3 regions of the Cohnella sp. genome follow, and region 1 is predicted to be linked to each of the others. Evidence: predicted binding sites of a transcription regulator. Region 1 holds the regulator's gene; each other region holds the start of a gene.
What was found. The regulator Rex, encoded in region 1, represses fermentation and respiration genes when NADH is low (regulators of the CRP and FNR family bind a similar motif). The targets are predictions, from matches to a motif close to TTGTGAAATATTTCACAA.

Region 1 (3,277 bases):
GTTGGCCGGTAACGCCCTCCAGCCCGAGCGAGCGGGCGCCGTGCAGCGTGGCCATCCGCAGCGCCTCCGTGGCCGGAACGACCGTAGGATCGCCGCTTACGCCTTTGTGCAACAGCGCCGCGGTCGTCATCTCCTGGAACAGGTCGAGATTGTTGTTGCTGGCCGCGCCGTCCGTGCCCAGCGACACCGTTACGCCCGCCTTGAGCAGATCGGGCACGCGGGCGACGCCGCTCGCCAGCTTCAGATTGCTGATCGGGTTATGCGATACGGCAACCTTCCGTTCGGCCAGCAGGGCGATCTCCTCGTCGTTCAGATGGACCGCGTGAGCGACCAGCGTCGGCCTGCCGAACACGCCGAGACGATCGAGATGCTCGACCGGACGGCAGCCGTAATCGCGCACGTTCTGCTCGACCTCCGCAAGCGTCTCGGACATATGCGTATGCATCGGCAAATCCAGCTCGTGCGCCGCTTCCACGAACTTCACAATATAATCCGGAGGACAGGTGTACGGCGCATGCGGCGAGATCATCACGTTAATCCGTCCGTTCGCCCCGCCGTGCCAATCGCGCGCGAAGCGGATCGCGTCCTCCAGCTTCGCCTTCTGCACGTCCTCCGGGCACAGGCCGATGACGCCGCGCGTCAGGCTGGCCCTCAGTCCGGACGTCTCCACCACTTCCGCGACGCGGTGCATCTGGTCGTACATGTCGACGAACGTCGTCGTTCCGCTCTTGATCATTTCCGCCGCGGCCAGCGCCGAGCCCCAGATCACGTCGTCTGCCGTAAACTTCGCCTCGGTCGGCCACATATGGTTTTGCAGCCAATCCTGCAGAACGAGGTCGTCGGCCATTCCGCGCAGCAGCGACATCGCCGCGTGCCCATGCGTATTCACGAGTCCCGGCATGAACAGCAGTCCCTTGCCGTCCAGCGTCTCGGTCGCCGAATCGATCTCCTCCCGCGGAGCTTCTCCCTCGCCGAGCGCGGCGATTTTGCCGTCCTCTACGGCAAGCCAGCCTTGAAATACCGGCAATTGTTCGTCGATCGTCACGAACGTGCCTTGTTTGATTAACAACCGGGTCATTGTTCCTCGTCCCCTTCCGACTCTTCCTCGTTCTGATCGTCCATGTAATAGGCCAAGCTAAGCAGCTCGGCGGTAAAATCGGCGTTGTGAATGCGCACGCCGGGCGCGGCCTTCAGCACGACGGGGGCGAAATTAAGCAAGCCGCGAATGCCCGCCGCGACGAACCGGTCGGCCACGTTCTGCGCTTCCCCCGCGGGAACTGTGATGATTCCGACCGCGATATCCAGCTGGCGAACCGTCTCGGTCAAATCCTGCATCGGCTGCACCTTGAGGTGATTGATCGAGGTGCCGGCCTTGCTCATGTCGGCGTCGAACACGGCCACGATCTTCATATTGTCCTTGATATACATATTATAATTGCACAAAGCGCGCCCCAGGTTCCCCGTTCCGACCAGGGCGACGTTCATCGTTTTGTCCAATTTCAAAATTTGCCGGATCTTCTCGATCAGGTAATCGACGTTGTAGCCGACTCCTTTGCGGCCGAATTCTCCGAAATAAGCCAGATCCTTGCGGATTTGCGCCGGATTGAGGTCCAGCTTCTCCCCCAAGTCCTGAGAGGATACGGTCTGTATGTTGCTGAGACTGAGTTCGTTCAAATAACGCAAATAAATCGGCAGCCTCCTGACGACGGCTTCGGAAATTTTGATCGGCTTCATCGCATGTCCCCTCTCTCTTGCGTCGCGGATAATCTGTCTTGTTCGTCCGCGTCCGACTGCAGCCACTGCCGGATTCTGGAGGTCATGCCGGCCAGCGGCAAATGCTCCATCTTCGGACCCGGCAGCGAATACAGAAAGTATTTGCCGTAATTCGTGTCGATCACTCTCGTATCGTACAAAATGACGATGCCCTTGTCGCTCGCCGTGCGGACGAGGCGGCCGAACCCCTGCTTGAACTTGATGACCGCCTGCGGCAGCGACAGCTTCATGAACGGATTCTGGTTCTCGGCCTGCAGCTTCTCCGACTTCGCTTCCGCCACCGGATGGTTCGGCGGCTGGAACGGCAGTCTGACGATCGCCAGACACGTCAGCGCGTCGCCGGGCAAGTCGATGCCTTCCCAGAAGCTGCTCGTGCCGAGCAGCACCGAGGCGGGCTGCTTCATGAACTGCTGCGTCAGCCGGCTTCGGCTGCCGTCGTCCACCCCTTGGCCGAGCACCTGAATGCCGGCCTGCTCCAGACTGTCCTTGAGCGGGCCGTAGACGTGCCTCAGCATCCGGTAAGACGTGAACAGCACAAGCATTCTGCCGCCCACCGTCAGCGCCGTTTCGTGCAGCGAACCGATCAGCGCCTTGACGAAAGCCGCCTCTCCGTCCCTGCCCTTGATCGCCGGAAAATCCCGCGGAATCAGCACGAGCGCCTGCTCCCGGTAACGGAACGGAGACGGCAGCATCGCCGTTTTGAGACGGCCTTTCTTCTCCGCGTCGATCAAGCCGAGCTGATCGGTCACGTATTTGAACGACTTGTCGATCGTCAGCGTCGCCGAAGTCATGACGACGCTCGCTTTCTTGTCGAACATGCCTTCCTTAAGCAACTCGCTGACGTCCGCGGGAGCTCCGTAGACGCTGACGGAACGATTGCGGTATTGCGTATGCCCCTCCGCCCAATAGACGAACTCAGGGCGGCCCAGCGTGACGAACGACTGCGTGTCGGAGCGAATGTTGGACAGATCCTTCAGCACGCCCCCGAGGTCGGTGAGCAAGCCTTGCATGCCCAGTTCGTCCGACTCCTCGCGTATGTCGACCGTCAGCTTCTCCAGCGGACGAATCAAGTCCGACAGCAGCTGGATGACGTTGTTGCCGTCCACGCTAAGCGCCTCCCATTGCGAAGGAAGCTCGGACGGCTTGATTCTCAGCGTTAAGTTGCCGGCTTCGTCGGCCGCCGCATTAGCGGCGAGCATCGCGAACAGCGCTTCCATCCAGCGCTCCCAGGCTTCGCGGATTTCCGCCGCTTTGGGCAGCAGCAGCTCCAGCTTCTCCGTCCATGCCCCCGCATAGTCCGAAGCCATCGCCGACACGGAACTGAGAAGCTGCGGCAGCAGGCCGGTGCGGGCATCCTTCCACAGCCGCTGAAGCGGAATGATCAAGGAGGAGTAGGACGTCTTCTGCCCCAGATGGCTGCTCGCCACTTCCTCCAGATGGTGCGCCTCATCTACGATCAGCCGATCGTAGGCGGGCAGCAAGCGATGCTCGGCTCTCATATCGG
Region 2 (3,277 bases), on a different contig from region 1:
TGGCGGAATTGCGGGAAGGTCGCCTGCAGACTCAAGGACTGGGTGTCTCCGGCGTAGATGCCGGCCAGCAACGGCTCCGTAATGTTGTCCAGCACCTCCTTGCCCAGCCGGCGCCGGATAAAGCCGCCCAAAGACTCGTCGCTCTCGTCCTTCCGGCGCGGCAGCAGCAAATCCATCGCGGCCCGAAGCTTGCCAAGCGGGGAGACGAGCCCGGTCTTGACGAAGGGAGTCAGCGCCGTAGGAATGCCGAGCACGAGCCCCAGCGGCATCTCGTGGAGCTTTCCCTTGTGCAGGATGTAGTTCTTTTTCGCTTGCGGATCCGGATTGGTCGACGCCAGGCGGTCCTCCAGATGCAGCTCGCGAACGAGCTTCAGGACGGCCGGTTTGCGAGCGAGAAAAGAATCCGGCCCTTGCTCGATAATGAAGCCGTCGCGATACCGCGTCCGGATCTGCCCGCCGAGCCTTCCGCTCTTCTCCACAAGAATGATGTCGGCCGCAGCTCCCCGTTCCGCAAAATATTTAACGGCATAAAATGCCGCGCTCATTCCCGTAATTCCCCCGCCTGCGACGACGATCTTTAACCGCCTGCCGTCCATCCTCGGCACCGCCCTTCTCCATCTGTCGCCATCTCTTTGCCGTTGTGCCGTTTAACCGGCTGATTTTCGCCTTCTCTTCGCCGCGATCCCAGATCAGCCGGCCGGGCTTCGCTGCGGCCATTTCTTCGGAATATACGCGCAATACGGATCGCTCTCCAACTCGTCCCCGGTCACGGCGTAAGCTCTGGCCCGGGAGCCGCCGCACAGCTCCTTGAATTCGCATGCTCCGCACTTCCCTTTCAGCAGCGATTTGTCGCGAAGCCGCTGCAGCACGAGAGAATTGCGGTAGATGTCCGTCAGTGACTGCTCCCGAACGTTCCCGCAGGAGATCGGCAGGAACCCGCTCGGGTACACGTCTCCGATATGGCTGATGAAGACGAAGCCGTCCCCGTCGTTGACCCCTTTGTGCGCGCGCCCGAGCAGGTCGGCCCTTTTCGTCCCGGCTTGTTCCTGCCCCGCTCCCGACCGCATCTTCTCCTGCATGAACACCCGGCGAAAATGCGGAGCCTCCGTCGCCTTCACTCCGTACGGCATGCGCTGCTGAACGCGGAACAGCCACTTCATCACCTCTTCGTGCTGTTCCGGGGAGATCATGTCCTTCTCCATCCCGCGTCCGGTCGGAACGAGGAAGAAGACGCTCCACAGCACGGCGCCCATCTCCTTCACCTTCTCGGCCGTCGCTTCGAGATCGTGCAGATTGTACTGCGACACCGTTGTATTGATCTGGATCGGAATTTGCATCTCCTGCAAGTATTCGATCCCTCTCATCGTCAGATCGTAGGAGCCCTTCGTCCCGCGAAAATGATCGTGGATTTCCGCCCGGGAGCCGTCCAGGCTGAACGCCCAGCGCGACAGTCCGACTTCCTTCGCCTTGCGGATCGCATCCCGCGTCACTCTCGGGGTGGCGCTCGGCGTCAACGATACGGGCAGCTTCTTCTCCTCGATCGCATATTGGGCCAGCTCGAACAGATCCGGTCTCATCAGCGGATCTCCCCCGGTGAATACGAACAACGGATTGTCCATCTCCGCGATGCTGTCGATCAGCTTCTTGCCCTCTTCCAACGTCAGCTGGCGGGGATCGGCGCGATACTGCGCTTCGGCCCGGCAATGCAAGCATTTCAGCGCGCAGGCTCGGGTCACTTCCCAGATGACGATAAACGGATTTACGTTGTAATCTCTCTCTCGAACGATCGACGACATGACGTCGCCTCCTTTCGGACTGCTTCTCTCTTTCCTTAGCCTAGAGGAGTTTGCTTCCGTTAGCTGTGAGGCTCATCACATTCCCGCCTTCCTTTACAAGTTGTTACAGATTTGCGACAACCTCAAATACGTGTTCCCTGTCACATTTGCACGCTTGTCTTTCTTGTATTGTGAAATTAATCACATTGAAAGGAATGATTCGCATGCGCAAACCTTGGATCACCTTAGTCTCGCTCGCCGTTGCCGCCTTGCTTATCCTGCCCGCCTGCCAGCGGCAGGACGCTTCCTCCAAGACGATTCATGAAAACGCTGCAGCGAAAACGGCGGTTGCCCCCGTCGCCTCCGCTGCGGCGAATCGGATCAATCAGCCTCCGGTAGAGCCGATCGTCAAGAGAAACGGCAGCATCGTGGAAATCGAGATGACGTCGCAGGTGACGGATATCGAGATTTCCAAAGGCGTCGTCTACAACGCCTGGACGTTTAACGGAACGGCGCCCGGCCCGGTCCTTCGGGTCAAAGAAGGGGATACGCTCAAATTTACCTTAAAAAATCTCGACCCCGACATTCCGCATTCGATGGACTTCCATGCCGTTCACGCGGCGCCGAGCAAGAAATTCATCAACGTTCTGCCCGACGAGCAAGGCACATTCGAATACCCGGCCAACTCCCCCGGCGTATTCATGTACCACTGCGGCACCGCTCCCGTGCTTCAGCACATCGCCAACGGGATGTACGGCGTCATTATCGTCGAACCGGAAAACGGCTATCCGTCGGATGCGGAGATCGACCGTTCGTATACGATCGTGCAGAGCGAATGGTACGCGGAGAACGACATGGACGCGATGCTGAACGCCGAGCCGGAATACGTCGTGTTTAACGGCAACGACTACGGTTTGAAGGAAAAACCGCTGCTGGCGAAGGTCGGAGACACGGTCCGGCTGTACGTCAACAACGTCGGCCCGAACGAAGTGTCATCCTTCCACGTCGTCGGCACCATTCTGGATCGGGTGTACGTAGACGGTCACCCGGACAACTTGATGCACGGTCTGCAGACGATCATGCTTCCGGCCAGCGGCGGTGCGGTCGTCGAGTTCACCGTCACGGAAGAAGGCGATTATCCGATCGTCACCCACCAGTTCAACCACGCATCCAAAGGCGCCGTCGCCATTCTGCGAATCACCGCGGACGGCACGGACGACGGATCGGCGGCTATGGGCCACTAAACCCGCCGCGACACGCATAGAACGAACGATGAACAGAAACGGGGGAACGGATCTCCCCCGTTTCTGGTCGTTTATCCGAGACTTTTGGCCTTTCCTACCTCCGCCCATCGGCAACCCCTGATACACATGCCGATCAAACGAATCGTCCGGAACAGCTTCAGAGGAACCTGGTCCCCCAATTCCGCCCTGTCGATCCGCTGCATATCCTCATACGAAAATCCCTGCATCCGTCTGCGCCTCCCTTGGTTGCCCCCGCCT
Region 3 (3,277 bases), on a different contig from region 1:
TTTCAAGCCGGACGGCTCGTTGCGGACCATCACCCGGAACGCCAATAACCCGATATACGCAACCGCGGCGGCTGCGGCGATCCGATGGATCGTCTGCACCGTTTGCGGAAGGGATTCGGGAAGCCAGCTCTCGCCGCATTCCAGCCAGCCGCAGGCGAGTCCGTAGGTTTCGTGTTTCGTGTAGGCGCCGACGGCTATCGTCAGCAGCATGAGCCCGAGTATCGCATGAACGTGCCGAATGTAAGTTCTGTTCTGTCCGTCGACGGACGCGTAAATGTCGAGAGGCCGATCGACCGTCCGCCATACGAGCATAACGAGCGCAAGATAAGCCATGGCGATCAGCAGATGGGCGGAAATGACGATCGAAGGCAAATCGAGCACGACGACAAGCGCTCCGAACAGAATTTGCAGGCCGAGCAGCGCGAGCGACCAGTTGGCCGCGGCTCGCACGGGACCGGCTTGATCGGTTTTTTTGACGATTTTGTACCACAACATCAGATTCAGGACGGCCAGAACGGCGCCGACGACCCGGTGCGCGTATTCGACCAGCGTCTCTCCGCGCAGAACGGGAACGAGAACGCCGTTGCACAAGGGCCAATCCGGACCGCAGCCCATGCCCGATTCCGACGATGCGACGTAACCCCCGAACACAATCAGTATGTACGTAACGAGCACGGTGCAAAGCGCCAACGACTTCGTATTCACTTGATATACCTCCCAAAAGTAAAATGTTTCCATTATTTTAGCGCGGCGAAACAGACGGGGATGTAATGCGCATCACACCTGTCCGAATCGTTACGCTATTTTTGATTCAAACGGAAACATGAACTTTCAGGAGATTCGCCGGGCGCGAATTACATGCGGCACAGGTCCTTGGGACACAATTCGCACCGGCATACCGACTGCAGGTAGGGCAAATCCGTAACGGTGATCATTCCGTCGTTCATGGAGATGGCCCCCGCTTTGCGCAGCTCGCCGAGCATCCGGTTGACGCTCTCCCGCGCGCAGCCGATGTGGTCGGCCAATTCTGCGTTCGTCAGCTTCATCGTAATGTGGATGCCCTTCTCGTCCTGGCGTCCGTATGTGTTGGACAGACGGATCAGGGTGGAGCAGAGGGCGCCCGGTTTGCCCAGCATGACCAGATCGCGGAATTTCGTCTGGGTCAACCGATGCATGAAGCTCATCCAATTGACGAATTCGATCGCCAAGTCGCCATGCTGCCAGAGCAGCACTTCCAAGTCGCTTCGCTGAAACACGCCGACGACGCACTTCTCGATCGTCGTGGCGGTGAATTGGTGGACCGATCTGGACGAGGCGTCGAGCTGACCGAAGAAATCCCCTCCATGGAACAGGGACATAATGTATTCCTTGCCTTCCTCCGACAGCTTCGTCAATTTGACTTTGCCCGATTGAATGAAATACAGGCTGCCGGCGGCGTCTCCTTCGCGGAAGACGTTGACGTTCGAATTCAGATTCTGGAAGTACATAATTTGTTGCAGTTTCTGCAGATTATCGCCGGAAAAGAGAGAAGAGTTGCGGATCGGATTGCAGTCGGCTTGCCTTGGCGCGGTAATCACGTGAGCCACCTCCAGGATACGTTGGAGCAAGTATAACAGGGGAACGAAACGTCAAGTGTGATTCACCTCACATCTTCGGCCTTATGGGCAAATAAAGTGTGTTCTACATCACAGGCTGGACATTCCGCTGCGCTTATACTGGGGGTGAACCTACAGAAAAAAACGAAAGGAAGGATCGGATATGAGCCAAAGATTTAACGGAGAAGAGAAAATCGGCAACATCGTGGCCGATTACCCGGGAGCAAGCCATCTGTTCAAGGAGGCGAAAATCGACTTCTGCTGCGGCGGGGATCGGCCGTTGTCCGAAGCCGCCCTCGGCCAAGGGTTGAACTTGGGGGAGCTTGTAAGCCGTCTGAACGCGGGATACGCGGAAGCGATCGCCAAGGCCGAAGCGGGAGAGGCCGATTGGAAGACGGCGCCGATCGCGGATCTGATCGATCATATCGTCGCCCGGCATCACGGCTATGTGAAGAAGGAGCTGCCGCACATCAGCGAGCTGTTGACGAAGGTGCTTCGCGTCCACGGAGCCGGACATCCCGAGCTTTCCTCGCTGCATAGACGGTTTCATCAAATGAAAATCGAGCTGGACCAGCATCTGATCGCCGAAGAAGAAGCGCTCTTCCCGCTGCTGAGGAGCTACGCGGCCGAGCCGAGCGCGGAGGCGAGGGAGAAGGCGGTCGCGGGGCTGGACGACCTGGAGAAGGACCACAGCGTCGTCGGCGACTATTTGAAGGAAATGAGAGAGACGACGGACGGTTACGCTCTGCCGCCGGAAGCTTGCACGACGTATACGCTGGCGTTCGGCAAGCTGGTCGAGCTGGAAGCGGATCTGTTCGAGCATATCCATCTGGAGAACAACGTGCTGTTCCCGCGGGTCGAAGAAGGCCGGCTGTAATCGCGGTTCGGGTTACCGGATTTCCTTCTGCTGCTTTAACGCTTCCAGATCGATGATGACGATCCGGCTGCGATCGACTTCGAGCAGTTCGTCTTTGTTGAACTGACTGAGCAGCCGGTTGATCGTCTCTCTCGTCGTTCCGATAGAGTTGGCGATCTCTTGGTGGGTCATCGGCAGATTGATCGTAATTTTGTTGTCCTTAACGTCCCCGTGATGTTCCGCGAGCTGGAGCAGGAACGACAGCACCCGGTGCTTGACGTCCTGGCCGGAGAGCACCTGCAGCTTCTCCTGCAGCTCCCGGATTTTGTCGCCCATCACGCGCATCATCTTGATCGCGATCGACGGGGTATTCATCATCAGCCGTTCGAATACTTTGACGGGAATCGCCAGCAGCTGCGTGTCGACGATCGCTTCGGCCGTGGCCGGGTACGGATTCTGGTTGAAGAAGCCGGTATGCGGGAACATGTCGCCGGTTTTCAGGAAGGAAACGATCTGTTCGTGACCGTTCTCGTCCGTTTTATAGGTTTTCACCAAACCGTTCTTGATGAAGTAGACGGCCTCTTTCTCGCTGCCTTCGGTAAAAATGACGGATCTTCTCGAGATGGAACGGGAGATCGTAATTTCCTCGACCCGCGCCATCTCCTGGGGGTTCAAATCGTGGAACAACGGGACCTGATGCAGGAAAGCGGACGCTTTATCCTTGCTCATGGACATCCTCCTCGTATATCGGATCTATACCGTCTTAATTGTATCGGAAATCCAAGCAAGATGTATCCATCATTGGGATCGGTTTTCAACATATTAA

Region 2: the regulator Rex is predicted to act here: its motif matches at 1,965-1,982, upstream of ACESLM_RS03485 (TIGR04053 family radical SAM/SPASM domain-containing protein).
Region 3: the regulator Rex is predicted to act here: its motif matches at 1,633-1,650, upstream of ric (iron-sulfur cluster repair di-iron protein).

The regions. Positions count from the first base shown of each region.
Region 1 covers NZ_JBEPYQ010000076.1:12,922-16,198, forward strand. Annotated here, with positions in the region: gene ACESLM_RS22035 (amidohydrolase) at 1-1,078, opposite strand, end outside; gene ACESLM_RS22040 (redox-sensing transcriptional repressor Rex) at 1,075-1,734, opposite strand; gene dinG (ATP-dependent DNA helicase DinG) at 1,731-3,277, opposite strand, start outside.
Region 2 covers NZ_JBEPYQ010000007.1:8,201-11,477, forward strand. Annotated here, with positions in the region: gene hemG (protoporphyrinogen oxidase) at 1-596, opposite strand, end outside; gene ACESLM_RS03485 (TIGR04053 family radical SAM/SPASM domain-containing protein) at 690-1,796, opposite strand; gene ACESLM_RS03490 (multicopper oxidase domain-containing protein) at 2,000-3,019, shown strand; gene ACESLM_RS03495 (hypothetical protein) at 3,091-3,246, opposite strand.
Region 3 covers NZ_JBEPYQ010000007.1:18,698-21,974, reverse strand. Annotated here, with positions in the region: gene ACESLM_RS03550 (COX15/CtaA family protein) at 1-705, opposite strand, end outside; gene ACESLM_RS03545 (Crp/Fnr family transcriptional regulator) at 855-1,577, opposite strand; gene ric (iron-sulfur cluster repair di-iron protein) at 1,759-2,472, shown strand; gene ACESLM_RS03535 (Crp/Fnr family transcriptional regulator) at 2,485-3,180, opposite strand.